DNA from 3 places in the Micromonospora sp. CMU55-4 genome. Region 3 is predicted to be linked to each of the others. Evidence: riboswitches for the same ligand, from Rfam matches in the RefSeq annotation. Region 3 holds a riboswitch; each other region holds the start of a gene.
The links. A riboswitch is a leader RNA that binds a small molecule or an ion and turns the genes downstream of it on or off. The one in region 3 is predicted to bind cyclic di-AMP.
Positions count from the first base shown of each region.

Region 1: it holds a riboswitch for cyclic di-AMP, as region 3 does, so the genes downstream of both, HA073_RS12335 (C39 family peptidase) here and HA073_RS04555 (hypothetical protein) in region 3, are expected to answer to the same signal.
Region 2: it holds a riboswitch for cyclic di-AMP, as region 3 does, so the genes downstream of both, HA073_RS27775 (transglycosylase family protein) here and HA073_RS04555 (hypothetical protein) in region 3, are expected to answer to the same signal.

Region 1 is NZ_JAAOLH010000005.1:318,179-323,837, reverse strand. Features, by position in the region: gene HA073_RS12355 (polysaccharide pyruvyl transferase family protein) at 1-393, opposite strand, end outside; gene HA073_RS12350 (acyltransferase) at 542-1,750, shown strand; gene HA073_RS12345 (hypothetical protein) at 1,831-2,157, shown strand; gene HA073_RS12340 (hypothetical protein) at 2,297-3,061, shown strand; cyclic di-AMP (ydaO/yuaA leader) riboswitch at 3,362-3,502, shown strand; gene HA073_RS12335 (C39 family peptidase) at 3,708-4,541, shown strand; gene HA073_RS12330 (alpha/beta fold hydrolase) at 4,787-5,533, shown strand; gene HA073_RS12325 (CDP-glycerol glycerophosphotransferase family protein) at 5,542-5,659, opposite strand, start outside.
Region 2 is NZ_JAAOLH010000021.1:83,198-88,856, forward strand. Features, by position in the region: gene HA073_RS27770 (YbaB/EbfC family nucleoid-associated protein) at 87-536, opposite strand; gene HA073_RS27775 (transglycosylase family protein) at 720-1,364, opposite strand; cyclic di-AMP (ydaO/yuaA leader) riboswitch at 1,363-1,508, opposite strand; gene HA073_RS27780 (LLM class flavin-dependent oxidoreductase) at 1,681-3,243, shown strand; gene HA073_RS27785 (helix-turn-helix domain-containing protein) at 3,290-3,766, shown strand; gene HA073_RS27790 (SDR family oxidoreductase) at 3,800-4,498, shown strand; gene htpG (molecular chaperone HtpG) at 5,060-5,659, opposite strand, start outside.
Region 3 is NZ_JAAOLH010000002.1:282,025-287,683, forward strand. Features, by position in the region: gene HA073_RS04550 (carbonic anhydrase) at 1-2, shown strand, start outside; gene HA073_RS04555 (hypothetical protein) at 64-1,089, opposite strand; cyclic di-AMP (ydaO/yuaA leader) riboswitch at 1,093-1,224, opposite strand; gene HA073_RS04560 (YibE/F family protein) at 1,379-2,662, opposite strand; gene HA073_RS04565 (SHOCT domain-containing protein) at 2,827-3,036, opposite strand; gene HA073_RS04570 (metal-sensitive transcriptional regulator) at 3,162-3,461, opposite strand; gene HA073_RS04575 (heavy-metal-associated domain-containing protein) at 3,542-3,748, shown strand; gene HA073_RS04580 (hypothetical protein) at 3,784-4,740, shown strand; gene HA073_RS04585 (cation-translocating P-type ATPase) at 4,758-5,659, shown strand, end outside.

The sequences.
Region 1 (5,659 bases), on a different contig from region 3:
CGCGCGCACCGGCTCGTCGATCGGGCGCAGGTACTCGCGGTCGCCGTCGACGTTTGTCTGCACGCCGACACCGAGCACCACCACCGGGATCTTCAGCCGTTCGATCAGCCGGGTCAGCGGGGCGAGGCGGTGCACGAAGCTGCGACGGAAGGCGTTCGCCAGCGGTACGACGAACACGTCGTACCGCTCGTTGATCTCGTCGGCGAGGCGCGGGTCGGCCGGGGTGCGGGTCGCGGTGATCTCCGCCGCGGAGGTGGCCAGCAGCTTGTGCGCGGCGTGGCTGAAGACCAGGTTTCCGCTGTTGTCCCCGATCCAGTTGCCGGCGAACGTCTCCTCCGGCGTGAGGACGTCGAACGGGCCCTTGCGGGCGCGGAGCAGGATCCGCTGGTGCATCCGGTTCGCTCACCTTCCGTACGGCACGGCGTGCCGGCGGGCGTCGCCCGCGCGTGCAGGAACGGAAATCCTATCCGCCGTCCCTGGGTGACCCGGCGGCCGTCGGCTCGCCGGGAACGTCCCGGTACTCCGGGGTAGGGTGCCCGGAATGACCAGCGCGCCGACTGTCACCCGTGCCCCGCGCCTGCCGTCGCTGACCGGATTGCGGTGGATCGCCGCGCTGCTGGTCTTCGGTTTCCACGCCGGGACCATGGGGATCGTCGCCGAGCCGCACCTGAAGGCGGTGGTGGACAAGGCGTTCAGCCTCGGCCTGTCCGGCGTCGAGTTCTTCTTCATCCTCAGCGGGTTCGTCCTGGTCTGGTCGTACCGGGACGGGGAGCGGGCGTGGACGTTCCTGCGCCGCCGGCTCGCCAAGATCTACCCGAACCACGTGGTGACGTTCGTGGCGGCGCTGGCGGTCGCGGCCTGGTTCGCCGACCCGGTCCTGCCGTGGGCGGCGATCGGCAACTTCTTCCTGGTCCAGGCGTGGATCCCGCTGAACGGCTACTTCTACAGCGTCAACAACGTGAGCTGGTCGCTCTCCTGCGAGCTGGCGTTCTACCTGTGCCTGCCGCTGGTGGTGCCGTGGCTGCGCCGGGCCCGTACCGGGGTGCTGCGGACCGTGCTGGTCGCGGCGCCGCTGCTCATCCTGGCGCTGTGGCCGGGCCAGCAGCTCGTGCCGGAGGAGCAGCGGTGGTGGTTCACCCAGATCTTCCCGGTGACCCGGTCGCTGGAGTTCTGGATGGGGGTGGCCGCCGCCGAGCTGATGCGCCGCCACCGCTGGCGCGGACCGAACCTCGCGGTCGCCACCGGCCTGTTCGTCACCACCTGGGTGGTCGCCGCGCTGTGGATCCCGGCCGAGTTCTGGGCGGCGCTGCTCGCCGTGGCGTACCTGCTGATCATCGCCGCGGCGGCGGACGCCGACGTGCGCGGCCGGCCCACCCCCTGGCGGTCCCGGCCGATGATCTGGCTCGGTGAGGTCTCGTTCGCCTTCTACCTGGTGCACGTGCTGGTCATGGTCACCGTGCTGCGGCTGACCGGGGACTGGGGGACCGGCCTGCCCGGCTGGCGGGGGCCGCTCGCGGTGCTGGGCTTCCTGGTGCTCACGCTCGCGCTGGCCGCCGCGCTGCACCGCTGGGTGGAGGTGCCGATGATGCGCCTGCTCGGCCCGACCCGCCGGTCCCGCGCGGCGTCGCGCGCACCGGCCGTGCCGGCTCCGCGCGGGCCCGCCGAGGGCGCGGCCGCCGACGGCGGCGCGCGGTCCGTCTCCGGTCCGGCCGAGGACATCGAGTACGCCGGGCGGCGTCGCCCGGACTGACACGCGCACACGCCGGCCGGTCGGTCCGCGACACGCCGTGCGGCGGTGCGTCAGTGGGGGTTCGGCGGTAATTTGTACCCGTGCTTCCGATCGCGCTCACCTGCCCCGTGTGGTGGGTGGCGCGCTGGACCGCCCGGATGCTCGCCAGTCTCGCCGTGGTCGTCGCCTGTTCGTTCGGCGCGGCCACGCTGCCGGCCGCCGCCGCCGCGCCAGCCGGCCCGGCGTACGTGAGCACGCCGGCCGCCCCGCGACCGGAATCCGACCGCGCCGCCGAGCGGCAGGCCCGTCCCGACGGCGCACCCGCGCCCGCCGCACGGGCCACCGACACGCTCCCGAACGACCCGCAGCCGGTCCCGGCCGGCCGGATCACCGCGCCGGTCGGCCTGCGGGCCCCGCCCGCCCGCTGATCCGCCCACGGGCCGCGCCCGTCACCGCACCCACCGAACGTCATCCCGCACCCGCCCCTCGCCGGCCCGGCGCCCTCGCGCCGCGCCCCGACCGGCCGTGCGGAGTCTCCCGCCAGGTTCTTCCCGTGAGGTGCCGACCATGTCGCAGACCGCTCTCTACCACTTCCTCACCGCGGTCCCCGAGGCCGCCGCCATCTGGTCCTTCCTGATGCTGCTCACGTTCGGCCTGCTCGCCGCGCTGGTGGCCCGGCCCGAGCGCGACGACGTCGCCGAGGCTGCCGCCGATCCGGTGGACCAGGACGCCGCGCGCCGCGACGACCTCGTCCGGTACGCCGAGGAGGTGGCGGTGGCCGCCGCCGGGGCCGCCCAGACGGCCCGTCGCCGCCGGGAACGGTGGCTGGCCGCGCAGGACGAGGCGGAACGCGCCTGGACCGCGTACGACGAGGCGGACAGCGCCGCCCGCCGGCTGGCCGGGGCCGCCCCGCTGGCCGCCCCGCGCACCCCGCGCACCCCGGCGGAGTACGCGGCCCGGGAGCGCTGGCTGCACCACGCCGCCATGACGGCGCACTGGCGCGGCGACCTGTCCGCCCGGCAACTCGCCGACGTGCTGGCGCGCCGCAACGGGTGGGACCCGCGCCGGCACCCGGCCGAGCAGGAGATCGTGCTGGCCCGGGCCGTACGGGACCGGCGCCGGGCCGGCTGGGAGAGCGCCGCCGAGCGGGAGCGGCAGGCGTGGCGGGACGCCGAACTGGCCGCCGAGGCCGCCCGTACGCTCGCCGCCGAGGCGTACGCGGCCACCCTGGCGGTGCGGCCCGCCCCGGTGTCCCGCGGCGTGGCGACGATCCCCCTGCCGGTCGGCGCGTCCGTCCGCAACGCCCGCTGGCGTCCGGCCCGGGTCGGCTGAGGCGACCGAATTGTTACCCGGAATGTGGTGAGCCGGCTCACCCCCGGCGCCGAAACGGGCGTGGAGCGCAGAACAGGCCAATGAGCCGCGCCATTGCCGGTCAGGCGCTCGCCGTCTGTCCCCTTTTCGCCTCCCGGGCGCCGTCACCACCGCTTGTCCCATTGAGTGAAGTGAGTAACCGGCTGTTCCGAAATCCGTTACCGGGGATCATGTTTACGCAGGTGGGAGCGCTTGGCAGGGGCAGTACCCGCCGGTAGTGTCGGCGCGTCCGGTGCGGTAACCGATCGCAGAAGGCGACGCCGCGCCGACCCGCCTAATCGTGTCATCACGAACCGGGGAACCATGAGCACCATCGGGGTGAATCCGCGGCCACTGCCGCGGTAGGGCGTACTTCCCGCCCGAATCCGTCAGCTAACCCGGTCGGCGGCCACGGAAGGAGTCCCATCCTCGTGCCCACCCCTCGATCGTCCCCCCGCCTCCACGGCTCCGCGGTACCCGCGCTCGCCTGACGCGACCGGCAAACCGCCCCTGGGCGCCCGGCATCGCGGGCGTACCCGTTCCCCGGCCCATCCGGCCTGCCAGCACGTGTGAACCCCTCCACGTGCCGGGCCGGCGTGTGCCGATCACGCCCCCCGTGGAGGATTTCGTGAAGCACCACCTGAAGCGTCAGCTGCGGCGGATCGCCACCGAACGCCCGTACCAGATCATCGCCGGATCGGCCGCGGCGCTCGTGCTGGCCGCCGGCGCCGGCACCGCCCTCGCCGCGGGTGAGGACGCCCCGGTCCGGCAGGAGAACACCGCCTCGGTCGCCGAACTCGGCGCACGGCTCGGCGAGCCCGCCAGCCGCGGCGAGGCGCGCATCGTCGTCCCGCCGGCGTCGCCGAGCGCCGAGCCCAGCAAGTCGCCCAGCGCCTCCCCGTCGGCGAAGAAGGCCGCGGCGGACCCGGACGTCACCAAGGCCGCGCCGAAGCCGCCGTCGAGCAAGACGCTGGACTACGACTACCAGGCGCAGATCAACTACTACTACTGCGGCCCGGCCGCCGTGCGCAACGCGCTCAGCGCCACCGGCATCGAGCGCAGCCAGGACGCACTCGCCGGCCCGCTCGGCACCACCGAGATGGGCACCAACTCGGCCGAGGACACCACGCGCGTGCTCAACCAGCAGGTCAAGGGCAACCCGTACCGGACCCGGATGATTCCCGGCTCGGCCAGCCCGGCCCAGATGGACCGGCTCCAGGCCGACGTGGTCGAGGCGATCAGCAACGGCCGGGGGGTCGTCGCGAACGTCGCCGGCACCGCCACCGACACCAACGGCGGCTGGCACTCGTTCCCCGGCGGCCACTACGTCGCGGTGATCGGCTACAAGGACGACGGCCGGACCGTCCGGATCGCCGACTCGGCCGACCCGTCGCTGCCGTCGTACTGGCTCACCACGATCGACCTGGCGCACTGGATCGCCAGCCGCGGCTACTCCGCCTGACCGCCCCGCACCCTGCGAAGGCCGGCACCCCGTCCCGGGGCGCCGGCCTTCCCCGTCCCCGCCCGCCCCTCGCCCGCCGCCCTCTCGGCGCGCCGATCTTGGACTTGTGGCGCCTGGTATGCCCGGCTCACCCCGCTATGGGAGGCACCACAACTCCAAGATCGGCGGCGAGGGCGAGGGCGGGCGGTTTGGGCGGGGCGGGTTCGGTCTCGCGTGTCCGGGGCGGGCGGTGGCAGACTGCGCCAATGGGCGATGCGACGGGGAACCGGCACCTGATTCTCCTGCACGGCATGGGCGCCACCGGCGAGGTGTGGCTGCCCTGGGCGCCGCTGCTGGAGCGCCGCTGGCCCGGGCGCTGGCTCGCCCCCGACCTGGCCGGCCACGGCTGGTCGCCGCCGCTCGACGGCTACTCGTTCGACGCCCTGGCCCAGCGCGTCGCGGACGGGCTCGGTCCGCTCCGGCTGGGCCCGCACGACCGGCTGGTGCTGCTCGGGCACTCGCTCGGCGGGGTGGTGGCGCTGGCGCTCGCGGCCCGGCAGCGGGCTCTTCCGGTGGACGCGGTGGTGGGGCTCGGCATCAAGGCGGTCTGGTCCCCGGCCGAGCTGGCGAAGGCGAGCGAACTGGCCGCCCGGCCGGTCACCTGGTTCGCCACCCGGGACGAGGCGGCCCGCCGCTACCTGCGCGTCTCGGGGCTGGCCGGGCTGTTCGCCCCGGACCACCCGGTGGTGGAGGCGGGGCTGCGGCGGGTCGACGGCCGCTGGCGGCTGGCGATGGACCCGGCCGCGTTCGCGGTCGGCGAGCCTCGGCTGCCCGCCCTGCTGGCCGCGACCGGCGTGCCGGTGCTGCTGGCCCGCGGCGAGCAGGACCCGATGGTGAGCGACGCGCAGCTCAAGGAGCTGGGCGTGCCGGTGGCCACCCTGCCCGGCCTGGGCCACAACGCGCACGTCGAGGACCCGGCCGCCGTGCTCGCCCTGCTCGACGCGTACCTGTAGAGCGGGGCCTACACGACGGCGCGCTGCGCCGGGACCGCCCAGTCGGCCTCCAGCTCGCGGCGGGCGGCGGCGAGGAACGCCTCGGCGTAGGCGTCGGCGGGGAAGTCGCCCAGGTAGCGGGTGCGC
Region 2 (5,659 bases), on a different contig from region 3:
CGTCGTGCCGGGCGGTGCCGCGTCGCGCGTGGCCGCCGCCGCGTGCCGGGGCGGCGCCGCGTCGTGCCGGGCCGTGTGCGGTCGGGTCAGGCCGGACGCCCGGCCTGGGACGCCGTGCCGCGGTCGCGGTGGATCCGCGCGGCCGCCTCGTGCATCGCGCGACCGAACAGCTCGGCCTGGTCACCCATGCTGCCGAGCCGGGCGGCGAGCGCGTCGGCGTCGGCCCGCGCCGACGCGCTGACCCGGGCGTCCAGCTCGGACAGCGCGGCGTTGGCGGCGGCGGTGACATGTCCGCAGAGGACGTCGAGGGGCTCGCCGGCCAAGTCCGGGTCGATCGTCACGGAATCCAGCCGGCCACCCTGAACGGCGACCGCGCGGACCCGGCCGTCGGCTGCGGTGCCCTCGGCGCGCAGCAGGTCGCCCGGCTCGCCGTCGGCGTGCTCCGAGGCCCGGGAGCGCATCGCGGTGAGCGCCTGCTGCGTGCGGGTCAGCAGTTCGTCGATGCTCGCGGCCGCCGAGAACGGATCGTTGGTCATTTCCGCGCTTTCTTCACGTCTGAGCCGATCATCGTGACCCTAGCAACCGGCTCCGACGAATCGCGGTCAGCGGCCGTCACGGGTGGCGTCCGGCGCCGCGAGCAGGCCGGACACCGGCGGCGCGGCGTGTCGCGGGCGGCCGGACGCCCGGCCGGGTCGAACCGGCCGGGCGTCCGGACCAGATCAGCGCAGACGCAGCCGCTGACCGGGGAAGATCAGGCCGGGGTCGTCGCCGACCACTGCCCGGTTGCGCTCGTGCAGGGCGCGCCAGCCACCGTCGACGCGCTGCGCCACGGCGATCTCCGACAGCGTGTCCCGGCGCCGGACCACGTACGTCCCGGCCGACGGCTGCGGCGCTGACGTCGTCGCGGCCCGCTCCGGCGCGGCCTTGCGCGTGGCGGCCCGCTTCGGGGCGGACTTCTTCGAGGTGGCCTTCTTCGGGGCCGCCCGCTCGGACCGGGTCGCCGCGGCGTTCGCCGAGCCGCCCTTCTTGCCGCAGACCGGCCACGCGCCGATGCCCTGGCCGCGCAACACCTTCTCCGCGACGGCGATCTGCTCGGACCGGCTGGCCAGGTCGGCGCGGGCGGCGTACTTCTGGCCGCCGTAGCCGTTCCAGGTGGCGCGGGAGAACTGGAGCCCGCCGTAGTAGCCGTTGCCGGTGTTGATCTTCCAGTTGCCGCCGGACTCGCAGCGCGCGACCGCGTCCCAGTTGACGCCCGCGCTGGCCGGTGTGGCCGGGCCGAACAGGCTCGCGGCGCCGACGGCGGCGCCGGCCAGGACCGCTCCGAGAGCGGTACGGCGGCTTCGGGCCGAGTATGCAGTTGCCATGTGGATTCCTCCACGCCGACGAGGTGAGCTGTCGGGTTCGGGCCGAGGAGCCCGGCCGCCGGTGGCGGCTTCACCCCGAGGTGACGATGCACCGTGGAACGTGTGGTTCCCCCGCTCCCGCACGAGGTTCGGTTACCGGGGCCGGCGGCGGGATTTGGCGTTTCCGGCCCGCGGTGCCCGCGAATGCGAACGAAACCGACGCTAAGGACGGTTTGCGACGATCGTCCACTTCTTGTGATGGTGTTCACCCGGCCGGGCTACCACCTGTGGAGCTACCGTGGCAGGGCCGAGCAAGATCACGGGAGGGGCGGGACGGATGACCGATCACGGACACGAGCTCACCTTCGGCGGCTTCATCACGCCCGCCGCCGGGCAGCCCGACCAGGTGGTGGCGCTGGCCACGCTCTGCGAACAGGTCGGGCTGGACCTGGTCACGTTCCAGGACCACCCGTACCAGCCGGGGTTCCTGGACACCTGGACGCTGATGTCCTACGTGGCCGCCGTCACCGAGCGCATCCGCCTGGCCGGCAACGTGCTCAACCTGCCGCTGCGCCAGCCGGTGGTGCTGGCCCGCAGCGTGGCCAGCCTGGACCTGCTCACCGGCGGCCGGGTCGAGATGGGACTCGGCGCGGGTGCGTTCTGGGACGCGATCGAGGCGACGGGCGGGCGGCGCCTGTCCCCCGGCGCGGCGGTCGAGGCCCTGGACGAGGCGATCCGGGTGATCCGCGAGGTCTGGGACACCGACCGCCGCGGCATGATCCGCGTCGACGGCGAGCACTACCGGGTGGTCGGCGCCAAGCGCGGTCCGGCGCCCGCGCATCGGGTGGGCATCTGGGTCGGCGCGTACAAGCCGCGCATGCTGCGCCTGGTCGGCCGCGCCGCGGACGGCTGGCTGCCCTCCCTGTCCTACCTGCCCAAGGGCCCCGACGAGCTGCCCGCCCTGAACGCGCTCGTGGACGAGGGCGCGCAGGCCGCCGGGCGCGACCCGGCCGAGATCCGCCGCATGCTCAACGTGACCGGCACGTTCGCGCGCTCGTCGGCCGGCTTCCTGGCCGGGCCGCCGGAGCAGTGGGTGGAGGAGCTGGCCGGGCTCACGCTGGAGCACGGCATCACCACGTTCATCCTCGGCAGCGACGAGCCGCGCGCGATCCAGATCTTCGCCCAGGAGGTCGCGCCGGCGGTCCGCGAACTCGTCGCCGCCGAGCGCACCGCACCCGGCAGCGGGGCCCGCGCGGTCGCCGACGACACGGCCGCCACCGGCGGCGCGGCCACGCTGGCGGTCACCCCCACCCCGGACCCGGGGGTACGTCTGAGCGCGCGCCGCCCCTGGGACGAGTCGACCCGGCCGACCGCCCCGCCGCCTCCGGCCGGCCAGGTCTACCCACCCCGGGGGCAGGCCGCCGGGCAGCACCTGGTGGACGTGCACGACCACCTGCGCCAGGAGCTGGCCCAGGTGCGCGACCTGCTGGAACAGGTCAAGCGGGGCGCCGTCTCGCCGGGCCGGGCGCGGGCGGCGCTCAACGAGATGACCATGCGGCAGAACAACTGGACGCTCGGGGCGTACTGCGCGGCCTACTGCACCATGGTCACCCAGCACCACGGGCTGGAGGACGCCTCGATCTTCCCGCACCTGCGCCGCTCCGAGGCCGGGCTGGCGGCCGTGCTCGACCGCCTCGAGGAGGAACACGTGGTGATCCACGGGGTGGTGGAGGGCGTCGACCGGGCGCTCGTGGAACTGGTCCACCGGCCCGGCGACTTCACGCAGCTCCAGGAGGCGGTGGACCTGCTCACCGACACGCTGCTGTCGCACCTGTCGTACGAGGAGCACCAGATCGTCGAGCCGCTGGCCCGGCACGGCTTCTTCCCCGGCCAGCTGTGAGGTAGCTGACTTTTGATTTCCTAAGTCAGGGGGTACCGTCGAAGCCATGACGGACCTCCTTGCGCAGCGTGACTCCTGGTCCACCGCCAACTGCTCGATCGCCCGGGCGCTGGAGGTGGTCGGCAACCGCACCACGCTGCTCCTGCTGCGCGAGGCGTCGTTCGGCACCCGCCGCTTCGACGACTTCGCGCGGCGGGTCGGCGTCAGCGAGCCCGTCGCCGCCGCACGCCTCAAGCAGCTCGTCGCCGACGGGCTGCTCGACCGGCGCCCCTACCGCGAGCCCGGGCAGCGCACCCGCGACGAGTACGTGCTCACCGCCAAGGGCAGCGACCTGATCCCGGTGCTGGTCGCGCTGCGGCAGTGGGGCGACACGTACGCCGCCGACGAGGCCGGCCCGGCCGTCCGGCTGACCCACGACGAGTGCGGCGCGGCCGTGCACGCCCGGCTGCGCTGCGACGCCGGACACGACGTACCGCCCGGCGAGCTGGCCGTCCTGCCCGGGCCGGGCCTGCTGTCCGCCTGACCCACCTTCCTTTCCCACCCCTCGGAGCGAGACATGAAGATCGCTGGAAGCACCGCCCTGGTCACCGGCGCCAACCGCGGCTTCGGCCGGCACCTGGCCGCCGAACTCGTCGCGCGCGGCGCCACCGTCTGGGCCGGCGCCCGCAACCCGGACACCGTCGACCTGCCCGGCGTCACCCCGGTACGCCTCGACATCACCGACCCCGCCTCGGTGGCCGCCGCCGCGGAGCGGGCCGGTGACGTGACGCTGCTCGTGAACAACGCCGGCGTGAGCACCGGCGCCGACCTGCTCGACGGTGACCTCGCGCAGATCCGGCTGGAGCTGGAGACGCACTACCTCGGCACGCTGTCGGTGGTACGCGCGTTCGCGCCCCGGATCGCGGCGAACGGCGGCGGCACGATCCTGAACGTGCTGTCGGCGCTGTCCTGGTTCACGATCCCCGGCGTCGGCGCGTACGGCGCGGCCAAGGCCGCCGAGTGGTCGATGACGAACGCGCTGCGCCTGGAACTAGCCGGCCGGGGCGTCCGGGTCGCCGGGCTGCACGTGGGCTACATGGACACCGAGATGGCCGCCGCCGTGCCCGGCCCGAAGGCCCACCCGGCCGACGTCGCCCGGCTCGCTGCCGACGGCATCGAGTCCGGCAGCTACGAGATCCTGGCCGACGACGTCGCCCGCCGGGTCCAGGCGGGGCTGTCCGGTGGGGTGGCCGCGCTCTACCCCGCGCTCCCCTGAACAGACCCGTCTCGCCGAGGTGGCGGGGTCAGAACCCGTCCGATGCCGCCACTTCGGCGCAATGGTGTCGATCAAGCACAAGCCACGACAACCGCCCGGACACAGCCGATCAACAGCCTTCGACAAGAGCCCGACATCAGCCGACGCTCGCCAAGCGGCGCTCCGTCAGATCCACCCGCTCGACACCTGCGCATTAGGGCCGCCCCGCCGACGCGGGCCCGCAAGACCATCTCCGCCAGAGCCCTCACTCATCTAGAGCCCCGAGCGTCCCTCCAGCTGGGATCGATCTTCCTCATTCCGGGACGCCCCAGGTGATCAACACCAGCTCGGCGAAGTGGCGGGGTCAGAGCCCGCCTGATACCACCACTTCGGCGAGCTGGAGTCGATCAAGCGGCAGCCAGCCGCCCGCACGAGCCCGGCGAAGGACTGACCCGACAACCACCCGGATCGACTTCCCGGCGCTTGATCGACACCAGCTCGCCGAGGTGGAGGCATCGGGGGCACCCAGATACCGCCACCTCGGCGTAGTGGAGTCGATCAAGCGGGCCGGGTCGGGTCGGGCTACAGGCCGCGGGCCAGGCGGTCGGCCAGGATGCGGGTGAACCGGGCCGGGTCGGCCAGCTCGCCGCCCTCGGCCAGCAACGCCATGCCGTACAGCAGCTCGGCGGTCTCGGTCAGCGCGGCCGTGTCGCCGCCCTCACCGTGCGCCTTGCGCAGCCCGGTGACCAGCGGGTGGGCCGGGTTCAGCTCCAGGATCCGCTTGACCTGGGGCACTTCCTGGCCCATCGCCCGGTACATCTTCTCCAGCGTCGGCGTCATGTCGTGCGCGTCGCCCACCACGCAGGCCGGCGAGGTGGTCAGCCGGGTGGACAGGCGAACCTCCTTGACGCTGTCGGCGAGCGCGCCGCCGAGGAACGTGAGCAGGTCGGCGTACTCCTGCCGTTCGGCCTCGGCCTTCTCCTTCTCCTCCTCGGTCTCCAGGTCCACCTGGCCCTTGGCGACCGAGCGCAGCGTCTTGCCGTCGTACGCGCCGACGCGCTCGACCCACACCTCGTCCACCGGGTCGGTGAGGATCAGCACCTCGTAGCCCTTGGCGCGGAACGCCTCCAGGTGCGGCGAGTTCTCGATGGTGGCCCGGTTCTCGCCGGTGGCGTAGTAGAT
Region 3 (5,659 bases):
GACCGGAGCGCCGGACGACGAAGGGGCCGCCCACGGGGGCGGCCCCTTCTTGCTGCGTCCAGGTCAGAGCATCGACATGTGGACGTGGTCGGTGTGGTTCGACGGCCCGCTGTACGACCTCCAGCCGGTGGCCGGGAACCAGATCTGCCGGTTCCAGATCACGTAGTAGATGCCCAGCCGGTCGGCGTTGCGGATGAGGAAGGCGGCCACGTCGTTGCCGTACTTGCGGGTGTCGTTGTTGTGCCAGGGTGAGAAGCCGCTGTTCTGCAGCGACCAGTCGCACGCCTTGCCCTTGGGGTGCTCCCACGGCCCGCCCGGCCGGTAACAGCCCACGAAGCGCGTGTAGCCGGCGCGCCGGACCTCCTTGTAGGCGTGCAGCGTCCGCGGCGTGATGCAGCCCGAGGTGGTCGGGTCGTTCTCGCTGCACGACTCGGCCTTCCAGCCGCCGTCGGCGGTGCGGCCGGGGCCGATCTTGGCGACCGGTGAGGTGGCGTCGACCAGGCCGCCGGTGAAGCCGAGGCCGCCGACGAGCTTGAGGGCGCGTTCGGCCTGCACCTTCTCGCGCTCCATCGCGTTCTTCTGCTTCTCCTGCTCGCGCACCTCGGCGTCGAGCGCGATCTTGGCCGTCTCGGCGCGGTTCTTGACCGCGTTGATGGCGGCCAGGCGCTGCGCGTTGAGGAGGTTCAGCTCGTCCAGGGCGTTGACGCGGCGGACGAACGAGTCGGGCGAGTTGCTCTCCAGCAGCATCGCCATCGCGCCCATCCGGCCGGTCCGGTAGGACTGGGCGGCGAGCTGGTTGACCTGCGGGCTGAGCGCCTCGAGTTCGGCCTGTGCCGCCTGTACCTCGGCGGCCAGCCGCCGCTGGCGGTCCTGCGACTTGGCCAGCTTCGCCTTCGCCTGGAGGAAGTTCCGGTTGGCGCTGTCGATCGCCTCGGTGATGAGCGGTGGTTCGCCGTCCTCCTCGTGCCCGGACGGCTTCGGGGCCGCCGCGGCGGGGGCCGCCGTCGCCGAGTTCGGCCCGGCCAGCACTGCCAGCGAGGCCAGCACGGCCACCAGGGGTGTCAGCCAGCGGCGCAGGGGTGGCGTCACAGTGTTCCCTTCCGTCGGCCGCCGACCGGGTTAGCTGACGGGTTCGGGACGGAAGTGGCCCCTACCGCTCGCGCGGATTCACCCCATGTACCTGGTTCCCCGGCTCGCCCGCAGGCGATTGGGCGGCGGCACCGCTGGCGCCGGTGCGCGCCTTCGGCGGTGACCGGCAGCGAGGTTACCCGACAGCACTCCTGCGGATCTACGTCCGGAAGCCGACCAATAGCGAGATTTCGCCGTGGCGCACCGTGACCAGCGTCGCGTTTGAAATCGATGGTCACCGTGCGGAGTGTCACCATGTCGCCTCCGTACTCTTTCCGCCGCCGAGCGCCTCCAGCGCGTCGTCGCGTCCGGCCGGCGGACGGGGCGGCGGGGGTACGGGCGACGCCGGCTCCGGACCGGGCGCGCGCCGTCCGGCGGTGGTCACGATCGCGGCCAGTGCGGTCGTCAGCGGTACGGCGGCGATCAGGCCGAGCGTGGCCACCGCGCTGCGGACGATCTCCTGGGCGAGGAACTCGCTGGTGAGGATCTGGCTCACCGGGCGGGAGTCGGCGACCAGCAGGAGCAGCAGCGGCAGCGACGCGCCCGCGTACGCCAGCACGATGGTGTTGACGGTGGACGCGATGTGGGCCCGGCCGACGCGGGTCGCCGCCCGGTAGAGCTGCCGCCGGGACAGCCCCGGGTTGGCGTGCGCGAGTTCGGTGACGGTGGCCGCCTGGGTGACGGTGACGTCGTCCAGCACGCCCAGCGAGCCGATGATGATGCCCGCCAGCAGCAGTCCGTGCAGGTCCACGTCGCCCTGGAACATGGACAGGGTGGTGGCGTCCTCGCTGCCGAAGCCGGTCAGGTGGGTGGCGGACGTGGCGAGCAGGCCGAGCACGCCGGTGATCACGAGGCTGCCGAGCGTGCCGAGCACCGCCACCGACGTCTGCGCGGTGATCCCGTGCGTCAGGTAGAGCACCACGAACATGATCAACGCGGCGCCCACGATCGCCACCAGCAGCGGCGGCTGGCCGCCACCGATGCCGGGCAGCACGAAGCCGAGCAGGATGGCGAAGCTGGCCGCCAGGCCGCCGAGCGCGGCGAGCCCGCGCCAGCGGCCGAACGCCACGATCGCGGCGGCGAAGAGCACCAGCAGCCAGATCAGCGGTGTGCCGCGCTGGTGCTCGGCGATGTTGTAGGACTTCATCGAAGGGTCGGCCGGGTCGATCAGCTCGACCAGGACGATCTTGTCGCCGACCTCGACCCGGGGCGCGCCCGGTCCGGCCGGGAGCGGCGTCTCGACCTGCCGTCCCGCGTCCGGGCCCTGCTCGGCGGCGACGGTCGCGGTGCCGCAGGGGCCGCCCGCGCCCTCCGGGGCCTCCGGCGTCGGCGGGCAGGGTTCGGTGACCACCCGGGTCACGGTGCCGTGGTAGCGGGGGACGTCCGCGCCGCCGACCGGCTCCCGGTCCTGCCGGGGCCAGAGCACCAGCGCGGCGATCACGGTGAGCGCGAACAGCGGCACCACCACGGCGACGAGCAGCCGCCGTACGCCCGGTGGCGTGGGCGGTGCGGGGCGGGTGTGGTCGGCACCCAAGGCGTCTCTCCCAACGGTCGCGGCGACGCCTGGTCCGCCGGACCGGTCTGGTCACCGGGCCGGCGCGGACGTGTCGACCACGTCCGGGTCGTCGCCCCGACATGGTAGGCAGCCCGGCTGGGTGCTCCCGGACACCGTGACCGGTGACGCGCGCCCCGCGCGGGTCAGGCCAGTCCGGCCCGGCGTCGCCGGTACTCGTCCTCGTCGATCTCGCCGCGGGCGTACCGCTCGTCGAGGATGCGCCGGGCCGCCGTCGGCCCGGACCGCTGCGGGCCGGTCCACCGCACGGCCAGCCAGAGGAGCCCTGCCAGCACCGCCAGCACCGCCAGGGACCAGATCCACATCCAGCCCATCATCGGGCTCTGCCACATCATCGGGCCGCCCTCCGTCCGTCACTGCGGGTCCGCCGGGGCCGGCCTGCCCGCCACTTCGACGGTACGGCCGCACGGGCGCGTCGGCGCGGGTCGATGTGCCCTGCTCGGAGGGGCGGAGGTCCCGTTCAGCCGCGCTTCATCAGGCGGCCGACGGCGGCCATCATCTCGGTCGCCATCTCGTCGGCCCGGCCCTCGGCGGCGCCCTCGTGCATGCAGTGCCGCGCGTGCCCGTCGAGCAGGCCGAGGCCGACCTTGTCCAGCGCCGCCTGGATGGCCGAGATCTGGGTCAGCACGTCGATGCAGTAACGGTCGTCCTCGACCATCTTCTCGATGCCACGGACCTGACCCTCGATCCGGCGGAGCCGGGCGAGGAGCTGGTCCTTGCTGGCGGTGTAGCCCCGGGTCGGGCTGGACGGAGCGGTCATGAGAACGAGGATAGCGTACCCCTCGGGGGTATGCTAACGTTCCGGCTGTACCCCCAGGGGGTATGAGATCGGAGGGCGACATGGAGAGCACCTACCAGGTGAGCGGTATGACCTGCGGCCACTGCGTCAACTCGGTGAGCACCGAGCTGAGCGCGCTTCCGGGCGTCACCGGCGTCCAGGTCGACCTGGCCACCGGCCGGGTCACCGTCACCAGTCAGAACCCGCTGGACACGGACACCGTCCGCGCGGCGGTCGACGAGGCCGGCTACGACCTCGTCGGTGCGTGACGGGTCCACGGGACCCGCAGAACCGAGGAGAAACCATGAACACGGCGACGAAGCTCAGCGGCTTCGCGCTCGGCCTCGTGGCGGTCTTCGGCGCGGCGTACGGGATCGGCAACCTGGCCGATCCCGTCGCCCCGGCCGCCGAGACCCGCCACGACGACAGCGGCAGCGACCACGGGACCGGCGACACCGGTCACGGTGACGAGAACGGCGCCGACGCGCACCTGCCCGGCGGGCTGCTCGTCTCCGAAGGCGGCTACACGCTCCAGCCCGCCACCGCGCCGGCCGGGCAGTTCGCCTTCCGGATCACCGGCCCGGACGGCACGCCGGTCACCCGCTTCGAGGTGGCCCACGACAAGCGCATGCACCTGATCGTCGCGCGCCGGGACCTGTCCGGCTTCCGGCACGTCCACCCGGAGATGGCCGGCGACGGCACCTGGCGGGTCGCCTCCCCGCTCGACGGCCCCGGGGTGTGGCGGGCGTTCGCCGACTTCACGCCCGAAGGCGGCGAGCCGTTGACCCTCGGCCTGGACGTCACGGTCCCCGGCGAGCTGGCCGCCCGGCCGCTGCCGGCGCCGGTGACCAGCACCACCGTCGACGGCTACACAGTCACGCTGACCGGCACGCCGGAGCCGGGCCGGACCAGCCGGCTCACGCTCTCCGTCAGCCGCGACGGGAGACCGGTCACCGACCTTCAGCCCTACCTCGGCGCGTACGGGCACCTGGTGGCGCTGCGGCAGGGCGACCTGGCGTACCTGCACGTGCACCCGGAGGGCACACCCGGCGACGGGCGCACCCCCGCCGGTCCGGCGATCACGTTCGCCGCCGAGGTGCCCTCGGCCGGGGCGTACCGTCTCTACCTGGACTTCCGGCACGGCGACGCGGTGCACACCGCCGAATTCACCGTCCTGGCCGGCGACCCGACCGCGCCGGTATCCACCACCGCACCGACCCCGGACGCCGGACACGGCACGCCGGGGCACGGGCACAGTTGAGCGCCGGAGGTGCCGCGATGACTGCCACGGGAAAGACGCTGCCCACCGCGCCGAACCTGATCGAACTGGCGATCGGCGGGATGACCTGTGCGTCCTGTGCCGCCCGGATCGAGAAGAAGCTCAACCGGATGGACGGCGTCGAGGCGACAGTGAACTACGCCACCGAGAAGGCCACCGTCCGGTACGCCGACGACATCGCGCCGGCCGACCTGATCGCCACCGTCGAGAAGACCGGCTACACCGCCGTGGTGCCGCCCCCGCCCGAGCAGGCGGCCGCAGCGGCCGGGGAGCCGGCGGACGAGCTGCGCGTCGCGCGTACCCGGCTCTGGGTCTCCGCCGTGCTCACGCTGCCGGTGATCGTGCTCGCCATGGTCCCGGCCTGGCAGTTCGACTACTGGCAGTGGGCCTCGCTCACGCTGGCCGCCCCCGTGGTGGTCTGGGGCGGGCTGCCGTTCCACCGCGCCGCGCTGGTCAACCTGCGGCACGGCGCGGCGACCATGGACACGCTCGTCTCGCTGGGCACGCTCGCCGCGTTCGGCTGGTCGCTCTGGGCGCTGTTCCTCGGCGACGCCGGCATGCCCGGGATGAAGCACCCGTTCAGCCTCGACATCACCCGGGGCGACGGCGCCGGCAACATCTACCTGGAGGCCGCCGCCGGGGTGACGGTGTTCATCCTGGCCGGGCGGTACTTCGAGGCCCGCTCCAAGCGCACCGCCGGGGCGGCGCTGCGCGCCCTGCTCGAACTCGGGGCCAAGGACGTCGCGGTGCTGCGCGGCGGCCAGGAGGTCCGGGTCCCGGTCGACCGGCTCGCGGTCGGCGACCGGTTCGTGGTCCGGCCCGGCGAGAAGATCGCCACCGACGGCGTGGTCGAGGAGGGCACCTCGGCCGTCGACGCCAGCATGCTCACCGGCGAGTCGGT